Regions from separate parts of the Pseudomonas sp. AC172 genome, predicted to be linked through region 1. Evidence: predicted binding sites of a transcription regulator. Region 1 holds the regulator's gene; the other holds the start of a gene.
The links. The regulator sigma-54, encoded in region 1, starts transcription at its own class of promoters, with help from an activator protein. The targets are predictions, from matches to a motif close to ANTGGCATNNANNTTGCTNT.

Region 1 (7,603 bases):
CAAGGTTGTCGACAAGGACAACAACACGACTCAAGGCGAGAAAATCGTCTATGACACCGTGAAGAAACTCGCCAGCGCCGGTCGCGCTACCGGCAGCAAGGTCACCGAGGCGCGTCCGCGCATCGACATGGTGATCCAGCCGAAGAAGAAAACCGACGAGAAAACCCAGTAATGGCAACTCTGAAAGCTCAGCACCTGGCCAAGGCCTATAAAAGCCGCCAGGTCGTGCGTGATGTCAGCCTGTCGATCGACAGCGGCCAGATCGTCGGCCTGCTCGGCCCGAACGGTGCCGGCAAGACGACCTGCTTCTACATGATCGTCGGCCTGGTGCAGGCCGATCAGGGCCGCGTACTGATCGATGACCTGGACGTCAGCCACCAGCCAATGCACGGCCGTGCAAAAGCCGGCATCGGCTATCTGCCGCAAGAAGCGTCGATCTTCCGCAAACTGTCGGTGGCAGACAACATCATGGCCATCCTCGAGACCCGTCAGGAACTCGACAAGGCCGGACGCCGCAAAGAGCTGGAAAGCCTGCTGCAGGAATTCCACATCAGCCACATCCGCGACAACCTCGGTATGAGCCTGTCCGGTGGTGAACGTCGCCGCGTGGAAATCGCTCGCGCGCTGGCAACGGCACCGAAATTCATCCTGCTCGACGAACCGTTTGCCGGTGTCGACCCGATTTCGGTCGGCGACATCAAGCAGATCATCCACCACCTCAAGGCCAAAGGCATCGGTGTATTGATCACCGACCACAACGTCCGTGAGACGCTGGATATCTGCGAAACCGCTTACATCGTCAACGATGGCCAGTTGATTGCCGAGGGCGATGCAGAAACCATCCTGGCCAACGATCTGGTCAAGGAAGTGTATCTGGGCCACGAGTTCCGCCTGTAAGCGCAACAGTGCCCGGTGCGCCGCCCGGGCGCTGTATCGATTCAAGCAGGATTTAATACGCTTTAATTGTTACAGCGCTCTAGGCAAACACTTCAGTTTCAGGCATATAATTTGCTTAAGTTTGGCGCTCCGGCGCCCTGTAGTGGATGGCGCATAGCGCCGGCGAATAAGGTGTTAAGCCCCTGCCATGAAACCATCGCTAGTCTTGAGAATGGGCCAGCAGCTGACGATGACACCGCAGCTGCAACAGGCCATCCGCCTGCTCCAATTGTCGACCCTGGATCTGCAACAGGAAATCCAGGAGGCTCTGGAATCCAATCCGATGCTCGAACGCCAGGAAGAAGGCGAGGACTTCGACAATTCCGACCCCATGGCCGACAACGCCGAACAGAAGCCCAACACCGAGATCCAGGAGCCCTCGTATCAGGAAACCGCACCGACGGTGGACAACCTCGAGGACGGCGAATGGAACGAGCGCATCCCCAACGAGCTTCCGGTCGACACGGCCTGGGAAGACGTCTACCAGACCAGCGCCAGCAGCCTGCCCAGCAGCGACGATGACGAGTGGGACTTCACCACACGCACGTCCGCCGGCGAGAGCCTGCAAAGCCACCTGCTGTGGCAACTGAACCTTGCACCGATGTCCGACACCGATCGCCTGATTGCCGTCACTTTGATCGATTGCATCAACAATCAGGGCTACCTGGACGAAACCCTCGAAGAGATCCTTGAGGCGTTCGATCCGGAGCTGGACATTGAGCTGGACGAAATCGAAGCCGTCCTGCACCGCATCCAGCAGTTTGAACCGGCCGGCATCGGCGCGCGCAATCTCGGCGAGTGCCTGCTGCTGCAATTGCGCCAGTTGCCTGCCAAGACTCCATGGCTGGCAGAAGCGAAACGCTTGGTCAGCGATTACATCGATCTGCTCGGCAGCCGCGACTACAGCCAGTTGATGCGGCGCATGAAGCTCAAGGAAGACGAACTGCGCCAGGTCATCGAGCTGGTGCAAAGCCTCAATCCCCGTCCGGGCTCACAGATCGAGTCCACTGAAGCCGAATACGTCGTCCCTGACGTGATCGTGCGCAAGGACAACGAACGCTGGCTTGTCGAGTTGAACCAGGAGTCGGTACCACGCCTGCGCGTCAACGCCCAGTACGCTGGTTTCGTTCGCCGCGCCGACACCAGCGCCGACAACACTTTCATGCGCAATCAGTTGCAGGAGGCTCGCTGGTTCATCAAGAGCCTGCAGAGCCGCAACGAAACCCTGATGAAAGTTGCCACCCAGATCGTCGAGCATCAGCGCGGTTTTCTGGAGTACGGCGACGAAGCGATGAAGCCGTTGGTCCTGCATGACATCGCCGAAGCGGTCGGCATGCACGAATCGACGATTTCACGGGTGACCACGCAGAAATTCATGCATACCCCGCGCGGTATTTATGAGCTGAAATACTTTTTCTCCAGCCACGTCAGCACTTCCGAAGGCGGCGAATGCTCGTCCACGGCGATCCGCGCGATCATCAAAAAACTGGTTGCCGCGGAAAATCAGAAAAAGCCGTTGAGTGACAGCAAGATCGCTGGTTTACTGGAGGCACAAGGCATTCAGGTGGCTCGCCGCACCGTCGCCAAGTACCGCGAATCCCTCGGGATCGCGCCTTCGAGCGAACGCAAGCGGTTGATGTAAGCCACGTTACAGCGTTCCAGTGGCAGGCTATCCAGCCTGCCGCTTTATGCACTGGCAACGAAGGAGAAGCTGTATGCAAGTCAACATCAGTGGACACCAACTGGAAGTGACCCAACCTCTGCGTTCCTATATCGAGGAAAAGCTCCAACGACTGGAGCGACATTTCGACAAGATCACCAACGTGCAAGTCACGATGTGCGTCGAAAAGCTGAAGCAGAAAATCGAAGCCACCTTGCATATTCCCGGCAGCGAAGTGGTCGCCAACGCAGAAGATACTGATATGTATGCTGCGATCGACTCACTGACCGACAAGCTGGATCGCCAACTCAAAAAGCATAAGGAAAAGACCCAGAGCCTCCTCCAGGGCGCGACCGGTCGATAACCCCCCATTCCATGATCCGACTTGAAAATATCCTGACCCCCGGCCGTTCCCTTGTGAACGTGCCGGGCGGCAGTAAGAAGAAAGCCCTCGAACAAATTGCCAACCTGATCGCCCGCGAAGTGCCGGATCTGGAGATGCAAGATGTCTTCGAGGCGTTGATTGCCCGTGAAAAACTCGGTTCCACCGGTTTTGGCAACGGCATCGCCATTCCTCACTGCCGTCTCAAGGGGTGCCAGTCGCCTATCAGCGCCTTGATGCACCTTGATACGCCAATCGATTTCGACGCCATCGATGGCGCTCCGGTTGACCTGCTGTTCGTATTGCTGGTCCCGGAAGCCGCCACCGATGCACACCTGGAGTTACTGCGCCAGATCGCCAGCATGCTCGACCGCAAGGATGTGCGCGATAAACTGCGTAACGCCAAGAGCAACGAAGCCTTGTATCAGGTTGTCCTGGACGAGCAGAACGGGCACTAATCATGCGCTTGATCATCGTCAGCGGCCGTTCCGGCTCGGGTAAAAGTACGGCTCTGGATGTCCTTGAAGACAACGGCTATTACTGCATCGACAACCTGCCCGCAGGCTTGCTGCCGGAACTGGCCGAACGCGCGCTGATTCACACTGAGCTGGCGCAACCGCTGGTGGCCGTATCGATCGATGCGCGCAACCTGCCGAGTCATCTGACGCGCTTTCCCGAGTTGCTTGAAGATGTCCGGGCCAAGCACATCCAGTGCGATGTCCTGTATCTGGACGCCGACGAAGAAACCTTGCTCAAGCGTTTCTCCGAAACCCGCCGCCGCCACCCGCTGAGCAACGCCAATCGCTCGCTGGCCGAAGCGATCCAGGATGAAACCGCCCTGCTCGGCCCGATTGCCGACCTCGCCGACCTGAAAATCAACACCACCAACCTCAACCTGTACCAGTTGCGCGACAGCATCAAGCTGCGCCTGCTGAATCAGCCCGAGCCGGGCACAGCGTTTCTGGTCGAGTCATTCGGCTTCAAACGCGGCATGCCGGTAGACGCGGATCTGGTATTCGATGTGCGCTGCCTGCCCAATCCCTACTGGAAGCCGGAACTGCGTGCGCAATCAGGTCTTGATGCGCCGGTGGCCGAGTACCTCGCGGCGCAGCCGGAGGTCGAAGAAATGTTCCAGGACATTTTCACCTACCTGCACAAGTGGCTGCCGCGCTTCGCTGCGAGCAACCGGGCCTACGTCACCATTGCCATTGGCTGCACCGGCGGGCATCACCGCTCCGTCTACCTGACTGAACGACTGGGTCAGGCCCTGCAGAAAACCCTGAAGAACGTCCAGGTTCGCCACCGCGACCTCACTTAAAGGATTCACACCGCGATGCCTGCTCTGGAAATCGAAATCATCAACAAGCTGGGCCTGCATGCCCGCGCGTCGGCCAAGTTCGTTGGCGTGGCCGGGCAGTTTCCGGATTGCTCGATCAGAGTGGGCCGCACGCCAGAGACCACGGTCGATGGTAAAAGCATCATGGCGATGATGATGCTGGCGGCTGGCAAGGGCACCAAGATCCATTTGAGTACTGAAGGGCATCAGGAACAGGAAGCGCTGGATGCGCTGGTGGCGCTGATCAACAACTATTTCGACGAAGGTGGCTGACAGCCAAAATCAAAAGATCGCAGCCTTCGGCAGTTCCTACCGGGAACGCATTCCAATACAGGAACTGCCGAAGGCTGCGATCTTTTGACCTTCTTCAACCCAACGCCGTATCCATCACCATCATCAAACAAAATCCGATCAACAGGCCAAGACTGGCCAGTTTGTCATGACCATGACGTCGTGATTCCGGGATGACCTCGTGAGTCACCACCAGCAACATTGCCCCCGCCGCCAGTGCCAGACCTAATGGCAGCAGCACCTGCGCCAGACCGACCAGCCACGCACACAGCAACGCAAACACTGGCTCGACCAGCCCTGATGCCGCGCCGATCAGGAACGCCTTGACCCGCGACATCCCCGCCCCGGCCAATACCAGCGCAATCACCAGACCTTCCGGCACATCCTGCAGGGCGATGCCCATGGCCAGACTGTCCGCATCCGGCATGCCGCCACCGGCGGAAACGCCAACGGCCATGCCTTCAGGAATGTTATGGGCAATGATGGCGAACACGAACAGCCAGATTCGTGGCGGAATCACCGGACGCTCCGGCGTACCCACCAGCATTTCAGGCGAGGCTCCGGACAACTGACGATCGACCAGGTACAACCCGAACGCACCGAGCATGATGCCGAAACAGATCAGCCCACTGGCGCCCCACGGTGTCAGGTCAAGGCTTTCCGCGGCGGCAATGCCCGGCACGATCAACGAAAACGCCGTCGCCGCCAGCATCACCCCGGCGCCAAAACCCAGCAAGGTATCGCTGAGTGCCTGTGGCATGCGCCGAATCACCAGCACCGGGACGGCACCAAGCGCCGTGCCGAGGGCGCAGATCGCGCCGCCCTGCAACGCCCGCGAAAGCCTCGGCTCGAGATTCAGCCATTCCAGCCCGTGGGCGACCAGCAAGGTCATGCCCGCCAACAGCAACAGCGATCCCACTGCGTAACGAAACATACGCCCACTTCCGATCGCCAGTGTTTCAGTGCCCATAGTCAGCCTTGAATTGTTTTTATAGAAGACTTAAACCAGTGCGGCCTGATAGCGCGCAGCCACTTCAGGCCAATTGATCACGTTGTAGAACGCATTGATGTATTCCGGACGCCGGTTCTGATAACGCAGGTAATAGGCGTGCTCCCAGACGTCGAGACCGAGAATCGGCGTGTTGCCGTTCATCAAAGGGCTGTCCTGATTGCCGCTGCTTTCCACGATCAGCTTTTTCTCCGGGGTCACGCTGAGCCAGGCCCAGCCGCTGCCGAAACGGGTCAGCGCGGCTTTGGTGAAGGCTTCCTTGAAGCTGTCGAGACCGCCCAGTTGTTCATCAATCGCCTTGGCCAGCGCGCCGTCCGGTTTACCACCGCCGTTTGGCACCATCACTTCCCAGAACAGCGAGTGGTTGGCGTGACCGCCGCCCTGATTGATCACTGCCGCACGGAGCTTTTCCGGCAGATCCTTAACGCTGGCGACCAGTTTTTCAACCGGCCACTCTGCGTATTCAGTGCCCTCTACGGCGGCGTTTAAGTTGTTGATGTAAGTCTGGTGATGCTTGGTGTAGTGAATCTCCATGGTCTGCGCATCGATATGCGGTTCGAGGGCGTCGTAGGCGTAAGGCAAGGCAGGCAAGGTAAAAGCCATTTCAATGGACTCCAAGGTGATGTGGGGCAGGCGCGCGGCGCGCATTGCCGGTATCCGGGTGCAGCAGACGCTGGGTGCGCGGGTATTCGCCGTGTTCACTGATGAAATTCAGCAGCTCGACGTAGGTCTTGCTGCTCTGGCGCAGCGCTGCTTCACGCAATGCCAGACGCTGACGTTCGTCCTGCATGGTCTGCAACAGTCGTTGATGGATCGCGCAGAGGTATTCGGCACTCTCCTCCGGCTGGTTCAGGCGCAGGTGCAGATCCGCGAGGTTGTGGTGGGAGATGACGCAGGCCGCCACCGCTTCGTCGGCATCCGCCCAGCGTTCGAACAACACTTGCGCCAGGGCCAGGGCTTGCAGGTAAGCCTCACGGGCGTCGATCAATTCGCCGAGCATGAAGCAGCGATTGGCCCGTTCGATCGTGCGTTTCCAGTGCTCCATGGTGAGCCTCCAAAGCGGTTGCGGGGTTTACACGCCGCCGGCGGTGAGTTTCTCGGGATTGAGCAACTCTTCCAGTTGGCTGCGCGACAGGTCGGTGTGTTCCAGAGCGACGTCGATCACCGCGCGGCCTTCCTTGTAGGCCTGCTTGGCGATCTCGGCGGCTTTCTGGTAACCGATGATCGGGTTGAGCGCGGTGACCAGAATCGGGTTGCGCGACAACGCTTCTTTCAAGCGCGACTCATTGACCTTAAAGCTGGCGATGGCCTTGTCGCCAAGCAGGCGGCTGGAGTTGGCCAGCAGTTCGATGCTGCTCAACAGGTTTTGCGCGATGATCGGCAGCATCACGTTCAATTCGAAATTGCCCGACTGGCCGGCGATGGTGATCACCGAGTCGTTGCCGATCACTTGCGCGGCGACCATGGCGGTGGCTTCCGGGATCACTGGATTGACCTTGCCCGGCATGATCGACGAGCCCGGTTGCAGGGCTTCCAGTTCGATTTCGCCGAGGCCGGCGAGCGGGCCGGAGTTCATCCAGCGCAGGTCGTTGGCGATTTTCATCAACGACACAGCGGTGGCCTTGAGCTGGCCAGAGACGGCGACGGCGGTGTCCTGCGAGCCGATCAGCGCGAACAGATCCTTGCCCGGAGTGAATTGCACGTCGGTCAGTTGGCTCAACTGGCGACTGAAACGTGCGGCGAACTCAGGATGCGCGTTGATCCCGGTGCCGACGGCCGTGCCGCCCTGCGCTAGCGATTGCAGGCTTGGCAGCAAGTCTTGCAGGTGGCCGATGTTGGCCTTGAGCTGCTGCGCCCAACCGTTGAGCACCTGGCTCATGCGCACCGGCATCGCGTCCATCAAATGTGTGCGGCCGGTTTTGACGTGGTGATGCTCTTGCGCGGCCTTGTGCTCGATCACTTGCACCAGGTGCAGCAGCGCCGGCAGCA
Region 2 (7,603 bases), 1.3 Mb from region 1:
GATATCCACAGGGGCAGGGGTTCATCGCCGCCACCAACTGAAACCGCGCGGGAAAACGCACGCGATCCTTGGCCCGGGCGATCACGATGAATCCCGACTCCAAAGGCTCCCGTAAAACCTCCAGAACTTTGCGATCGAACTCCGGCAGTTCGTCGAGAAACAACACACCGTGATGGGCCAAGGTGATTTCGCCGGGTTGCGGTTTCGAACTGCCACCCACCAGTGCAGGCCCGGAGGCGGAGTGGTGCGGTTGACGGAAGGGACGCTGCGGCCAATGGGTCAGCGGTGCGCCACTGGCGACGGACTGAATCGCCGCCACCTCCAGTGCTTCACTCTCGGCCAGCGGCGGCAACAGCCCAGGCAGTCTACTAGCCAACAGCGTTTTTCCGGTCCCCGGCGGCCCGCTGAACAACAGGTTATGCGCCCCCGCAGCGGCAATCAGCAACGCTCGTTTCGCCGCCACTTGCCCCTGCACTTCATTCAAGTCGGGATAAGGCTTGCTGGCATGCATCAGCCCGTCGGAGACATAGGGTTCAACCGGCGTATGCCCATTGAAATGCGCCACCGCCTCCAGCAAATGATCCACCGCAAACACCTTCAACCCCGAAGCCAGACACGCCTCCTCGGCATTCGCCCGCGGCACCACCAGCGCACGACCCGCTTTGCGCGCCGCCAACGCTGCCGGCAACACCCCGCGCACCGCTCGTACTGCGCCGGACAACGCCAGCTCCCCCAGACATTCCACCTCATCCAGCGTCAGACACGGCACCTGCACACTCGCCGACAGAATCCCCAAGGCAATCGCCAGATCAAACCGCCCGCCATCCTTGGGCAAATCCGCCGGCGCCAGATTCAAGGTGATCCGCCGCGCCGGAAACTGCAGCCCGGAATTGATGATCGCGCTGCGCACCCGGTCCTTGCTCTCCTTCACCGCCGCCTCGGGCAGCCCGACCATGGTCAGCGACGGCAGGCCGTTGGCCAGATGGACTTCGACAGAGACAGCGGGGGCTTCCACGCCAATCTGGGCGCGGCTGTGGACGATGGAGAGGGACATGGTCGTTCCTTGAGCTGAATCGGGAGCCGCTTCCTGCGGGTTTTTGAAGCGTAGTCTGGGGAGAGGGCGTTGGTCGGACAGTTTTAAGGGCGAACTTTCACTGGATGTTGCCTGAGGCGGACATTTGAGCTGGCTAGCTCATGGTCGGCGTAGGCACTCCGCAACTAGTTCGGTGCTTTCACATGGATGCTTCGCAGTGGCTTCCATGAGGTAAACGTGGATTAAGGGTCATGCCCCATAAAAATCGAGACGAAAAAAAACCGCCTTGAGAAAGCGGTTTTTTATATGCAGGCTTCGGTGAGGCCAAGGCCTGCGCATCCTTAGCGGACACACTCGTGTTGCCCGAGATTATGCATATTTGACCGGTGGCGCAAGCATCATTGAAATTTCAGCCAATCAATCGATTAAAAGATTCGAGGACCAACATCGGTTTGCCGGTACATGATAACGACTTGATACAACTTGTTTAAATGCCACGGCCGGACAGCGAATACCATTCGCCGTGACGATGCCCACTCATCGAGTGTTCGCAAAGTGTGGACGGGAGCGAAAAAAATTCATGTTCCTCGACACGGTTTGAGACCCGTGCCGGTGCTGATCTTGGGGAGCCCACACCCGGCCGCCTTGGCGGACACACTCGTGTGTAGTCCCGAAGGTGTTCGTACGCCGGAAAGTGCATCGGAGGTTTGGCCCCACGCAAGGAGGGCCAAAGTATGTCTAAGTTTCTTAAACATATGTGGCGCCTCGTCAGGATCGCGTTATGGGCTTTTCGCCTGTACGAGATTCTGCGAGACCGTTGGAATAATTCGTTGTAAGGATTGATCTGACGGAAACCGCTCCTGTCTCGGCAGGAGCGGTTTAATTGACCTTTCGACATACATACTTCGAAGTTTGCCAAGAACGGGAAGGTCGTGCCGACCTTCAATCGCTAGCAGGTTAGCTCCCCACAGGGATTAGCAGCGTGTTACTCAGCGGGCGGCGTCAGCTTGGCTTCCATCTCGGCAACTTTCGCTTCGAGGCTTTCGAGGCGAGCGCGAGTGCGGGCCAGAACGACCATCTGACTATCAAATTCTTCACGGCTGACCAGGTCGAGTTTGCTGAAGGCACTCTGCAGCAGCATCTTGAACTGGCTTTCGATTTCGGCTTTCGGCAGCGGGGTGTCGCCGCTGAAGAGGCGGGAGGCGGTGCCGCTCAGGGCGTCGAGGAAGTCTTTGGGCGCGAGCATGGTGGATGTCCTGGAAACAATGGCCGGCAGTGTATCACGCAGTGTCTATAGTCAATCTCGTGGTCAGGGATGCACGCTTTTCGCGCAGGCGGACGGACGGCGACGCACCGTTGTTGTGCGTATCCGGATGGGGTTTTGCACGAGATGGCATGCGGCAGCGGCCAAGGGATTGAAATCAGGGGATTTTGGCGAGATGGCAAGGTTTCTGCTTAGTCACCTTCGACCCATGCACTGATGCAGTCGCTGTGACGAATGCAGTGCGGCAGACGGAGCGGGGAGTTTCGTCGGCAGCGGTTAGCTGGCGTCAGTCGGGCAGGTACGGCCGACGATGCGTTACAAAGCCAGGCACTGCGCTTAGACTTGAGTCGGGTTTGTTTTCCTGGGGCAAGTCCACCAATTCGGGAGAGAGTTTTCATGAAGCTAGTCACTGCCATCATCAAGCCGTTCAAGTTGGACGACGTGCGCGAGTCGCTGTCCGAAATCGGCGTGCAGGGCATTACTGTTACTGAAGTCAAAGGCTTCGGCCGGCAGAAGGGTCACACCGAGCTGTATCGCGGCGCGGAATATGTGGTCGATTTTCTGCCCAAGGTGAAAATCGACGTGGCCATCGACGACAAGGATCTGGATCGGGTGATCGAGGCGATCACCAAAGCGGCCAACACCGGCAAGATCGGTGACGGCAAGATCTTCGTGGTCAATCTGGAACAGGCGATTCGCATCCGTACCGGCGAAACCGATACCGACGCGATCTAAGCGCCGCCACAAACCCCAACGCCCCAGGAGAAAACAATATGACTCTGCGTAAATTCGCAGGGCTAGGAGCCCTGTTGTCTATCGTAATGCCCGGCCTTGCTATGGCGGCAGACGAAGTGGCGGCCCCGGTCCTCAATTCCGGCGACACTGCCTGGATGCTCACCTCGACAGCCCTCGTGCTGTTCATGACCATCCCCGGCCTGGCGCTGTTCTACGGCGGCATGGTTCGCTCGAAAAACATTCTTTCCGTGATGATGCAGTGCTTCGCCATTACCGGTCTGATCAGCATCCTGTGGGTCATTTATGGCTACAGCATTGCGTTCGACACCACCGGCATGGAGCAGGGCGTCGTCAATTTCAACTCGTTCTTCGGCGGCATGGGCAAGGCGTTCCTCGCCGGTGTCACGCCTTCGAGCCTGACCGGCCCTGCAGCGCTGTTCCCTGAGGCGGTGTTCATCACCTTCCAGATGACCTTCGCGATCATCACCCCGGCGCTGATCGTCGGTGCGTTCGCCGAGCGCATGAAGTTCTCCGCGATGCTGATCTTCATGGGCATCTGGTTCACTCTGGTTTATGCACCGATCGCGCACATGGTCTGGTCCGGCAACGGCGGCCTGATGTGGGACTGGGGCGTACTCGACTTCGCCGGCGGCACCGTGGTGCACATCAACGCCGGTGTGGCCGGTCTGATCTGCTGCCTGGTGTTGGGCAAGCGTAAAGGCTTCCCGACCACCCCGATGGCTCCGCACAATCTCGGTTACACCCTGATGGGCGCAGCGATGCTGTGGGTTGGCTGGTTCGGCTTCAACGCCGGTTCCGCTGCGGCGGCCAACGGCACCGCCGGCATGGCGATGCTGGTCACTCAGATCGCTACCGCTGCGGCTGCGCTGGGCTGGATGTTTGCCGAGTGGGTCACCCACGGCAAGCCAAGCGCACTGGGCATTGCTTCGGGTGTGGTTGCAGGTCTGGTCGCAATCACTCCGGCTGCTGGCACCGTGGGCCCGATGGGCGCACTGGTCATCGGTCTGGCGGCGGGCGTGGTGTGCTTCTTCTGCGCCACCACCCTGAAACGCAAACTCGGTTATGACGACTCCCTGGACGCGTTCGGCGTACACGGTATCGGCGGTATCCTCGGCGCGATTCTGACCGGTGTCTTCGCTGCGCCGTCGCTGGGTGGCTTCGGCACTGTGACCGACATCGCCGCACAAGTATGGATTCAGTGCAAAGGCGTCGGCTTCACGGTGATCTACACCGCGATCGTCACCTTCATCATCCTCAAGGTCCTCGACGCCGTCATGGGGCTGCGTGTGACCGAGGAAGAAGAGTCGGTCGGCCTCGATCTGGCACAACACAACGAACGCGGCTACAACCTGTAAGTACGCGCATCAAAAAATTGCCCGGTTCGCCGGGCATTTTTTTGTCCGGAATTTGTCATTCAAAGAGCAGCTGAAAGGATTTTTCGTACTGCTTTGGTCGTGTTTACGACGAGCGTTTTTCTGCGGCCAATGGCTTACATGATTGCAGGAATATTAGGGCCTTTGTTTTTTCCCAGAGCGCGCTAGAATGCGCCCCGAACGTGCGGAGAACTGTATGTGGCAACAGACTCTGATAACCCTGCGGGCACGGCCCCGGGGCTTTCATCTGGTAACGGACGAGTTACTCGCTGGCCTGCCTGAACTCAGGGAGTGCCGGGTCGGTCTGTTGCATTTGTGGCTGCAGCATACCTCGGCGTCGTTGACCATTAACGAGAACGCCGATCCGGCGGTACGTCGCGACTTCGAACGATTTTTCAATCGTCTGATCCCACAAGGAACAGACGGCTATGAGCATAACGACGAAGGCCTGGACGACCTCCCGGCGCACTTCAAGGCCAGCGTGCTTGGTTGCCAGATCACTCTGCCGGTTTCGGCAGGTCGGCTGGCACTGGGGACCTGGCAAGGCGTTTATCTGGGCGAGCACCGTGATCATGGCGGTGCCCGAAAAGTCCTCGCCACCTTGCACGGTGAAGGGGCATAAGCCGTTGGTCACCAATGGTTACTGATTTTTTAACGGCGACTTTCGACAGTTGCCAAAGCTGGTCTATAACTAATCTGCTTTTCGCAAGTCATGAGGTAGAACATGAGCGACGATGATCTGGAAAACGACGACCTCGAAGTAGGCGACGAAGACGAGGCCGAGGAAGGCCTGGAAGCAGCAGCGGGAGACGTTGCTGATGACGATGGTGGCGACGATACGCCGGCTCCGGCTGCCAAAGGCAAAGCCAAGGCTGCGGTGTCGGTAGATGAATTGCCGAGCATTGAAGCCAAGAACAAGGAACGCGACGCCCTGGCCAAGGCCATGGAAGAGTTCCTGTCGCGCGGCGGAAAAGTGCAGGAAGTGGAGGCCAATGTGGTCGCTGATCCTCCGAAGAAGCCGGACAACAAGTACGGTAGCCGCCCTATCTGAGGCGTGCCGCTTGCTTGCTGAAAAAGCCCGCCGTCGCTGCGGGCTTTTTCATGTCTGGAATAAAGGAGCTGAAGTGAATGCAGTTCCCTTGTGGGAGCGAGTTTGCTAGCGAATGCGGTAGGTCGTACAGCATTGCAGTGACTGAGCTGACGCTTTCGCGAGCAAGCTCGCTCCCACAGGGAGTAGTAGATCAGTTCGAGGTGGCATTCCAGCGGGCGAGTACCGCTGGCAGGTCGGTCAGGCTGCGGATTTCGGCATCCGGTAGACGATCCGCTTCCCACGGCTTGCCCGCCGGGTTAAACCAGATAGCCCGCAACCCCGCCTGCTGTGCGCCGGCAATGTCATCACCCGGATGATCGCCGATATGCACGGCGGTTTCGGCGGTGGCGCCACCGCGCTGCAAGGCCTCTTGAAACAATCGCGCATCCGGTTTGGCGATGCCGATATCTTCCGCGCACAACGCAAACTTGAAGTAGTCCGCCAGCCCTAACCGACGCACATCGGCATTGCCATTGGTGACCACGCCAAGCGAGTAATGATTGGCAAGAATCTCCAGCACCGGTTCGACTTCAGGGAACACTTCGATCTGATGCCGCGCATGCAGAAATACTTCAAAACTCTTGTCCGCCAGCTCCGAGGCTTCGCCATGGGCGTACCCGGCTTCCTCTAGCGCATGAAACAGAACCCGCCGACGTAGCGCACTGATCCGATGCTTGAGCCCCGGCTCACTGGCCAACACCCGCTCGCGAATCGCCCACAAATCCTCCACCGGCACGGCGCCCAGATTCGGCGCATGTTCGCTCAACCATTCGCGCAATATCGCTTCGGCGCTGACAATCACCGGGGCGGTGTCCCACAGGGTGTCGTCGAGGTCGAAGGTGATCAACTGGATGCTCATGAATCGTCGCCTTTCATACGTTTGGCCCGTGGATGGGCGCTGTCGTAGACCGCCGCCAGGTGCTGGAAGTCCAGGTGGGTGTAGATCTGCGTGGTCTTGATGTCGGAGTGGCCGAGCAATTCCTGCACCGCGCGCAGATCCTGCGAGGATTCGAGCAGGTGGCTGGCGAAGGAGTGCCGCAGCATGTGCGGGTGCAGGTTCTGCCCCAGTTCGCGCTCGCCGGCCAGTTTGACCCGCACCTGAATCGCTCGTGGGCCGAGGCGCCGGCCTTGCTGGCTGACGAACACGGCATCGTCCGTCGGGTTAGTCATGGCCCGCAACGGCAGCCATTGTTCGAGCGCTTCGCGGGCCTTTTTGCCCACCGGCAGCAGGCGGGTTTTACTGCCCTTGCCGAGGACTTGAACCATGCCGTCGGCGAGGTCGAGCTGATCGAGGTTGAGCCCGGTCAGTTCAGAAAGGCGCAGGCCTGAAGAGTAGAAAAGCTCCAGAATCGCCTGATCGCGCCGCGCAAGAAAATCATCCTCGACCGCACCTTCGAGCAGTTGCAGCGCACGGTCAGTGTCGAGGGTTTTCGGCAGGCGGCGCTCGCCTTTAGGTGGTGCCAGACCGGTCGCCGGATCATGGTCACAAAGGCCTTCGCGATTCAGATAGTGATAGAGCCCGCGCACCGCCGACAGCAAACGAGCGAGACTGCGTGAGGACTGCCCTTGCGCGTGCAAACGGGCGATCAGGCTGCGCAGACGTTGAATATCCAGGGCGGCCCAGCTGCCGATGTTCTGTTTGACGCACCAGCCGAGGACTTTATCGAGGTCGCGGCGGTAGGCCGACAGGGTGTGCGGCGACACCTGTCGCTCACTGCGCAGGTGTTCGCAGTAAGCGTCCAGTTGTCGTTCCATGCTCAGCGTACCGAGCGCAAAGAACTGTTAACCCGTGGCAGCACGCGGCCCATGACTTCGGCGATGTAGCTGAGGAACAGCGTACCCACCGAACTCTTGTAGTGCTGCGGGTCACGGCTGGCGATCGCCAGAATCCCATGGATACCTTGATGGCTGACCGCGACCACGGCAGTGGAACCGATCTGCTTGCGCTGTTCTTCGCCGAAGAGGAAGTCCAGTTCGTGTTCGCGCAGGGTGCCGCTGACGCTTTTGCCTTCGGTGAGCAGGCCGCCGATGGCGACTTGGGCGTCAGCGTGGGTAACCCAGCGCCCGACCGGCGCCGGGTTGTCGCC

Region 2: the regulator sigma-54 is predicted to act here: its motif matches at 2,472-2,491, upstream of glnK (P-II family nitrogen regulator).

The regions. Positions count from the first base shown of each region.
Region 1 is NZ_OZ409868.1:6,369,461-6,377,063, reverse strand. It holds gene lptA (lipopolysaccharide transport periplasmic protein LptA) at 1-172, shown strand, start outside; gene lptB (LPS export ABC transporter ATP-binding protein) at 172-897, shown strand; gene ACZ0A4_RS28640 (RNA polymerase factor sigma-54) at 1,085-2,578, shown strand; gene hpf (ribosome hibernation-promoting factor, HPF/YfiA family) at 2,652-2,960, shown strand; gene ptsN (PTS IIA-like nitrogen regulatory protein PtsN) at 2,972-3,436, shown strand; gene rapZ (RNase adapter RapZ) at 3,439-4,296, shown strand; gene ACZ0A4_RS28620 (HPr family phosphocarrier protein) at 4,312-4,587, shown strand; gene ACZ0A4_RS28615 (ZIP family metal transporter) at 4,682-5,575, opposite strand; gene ACZ0A4_RS28610 (superoxide dismutase) at 5,606-6,217, opposite strand; gene ACZ0A4_RS28605 (hypothetical protein) at 6,219-6,659, opposite strand; gene ACZ0A4_RS28600 (class II fumarate hydratase) at 6,687-7,603, opposite strand, start outside.
Region 2 is NZ_OZ409868.1:5,087,210-5,094,812, reverse strand. It holds gene ACZ0A4_RS23110 (YifB family Mg chelatase-like AAA ATPase) at 1-1,054, opposite strand, end outside; gene ACZ0A4_RS23105 (accessory factor UbiK family protein) at 2,019-2,279, opposite strand; gene glnK (P-II family nitrogen regulator) at 2,694-3,032, shown strand; gene ACZ0A4_RS23095 (ammonium transporter) at 3,071-4,408, shown strand; gene ACZ0A4_RS23090 (secondary thiamine-phosphate synthase enzyme YjbQ) at 4,623-5,048, shown strand; gene sutA (transcriptional regulator SutA) at 5,151-5,477, shown strand; gene ACZ0A4_RS23080 (HAD family hydrolase) at 5,668-6,375, opposite strand; gene xerC (tyrosine recombinase XerC) at 6,372-7,271, opposite strand; gene ACZ0A4_RS23070 (DUF484 family protein) at 7,274-7,603, opposite strand, start outside.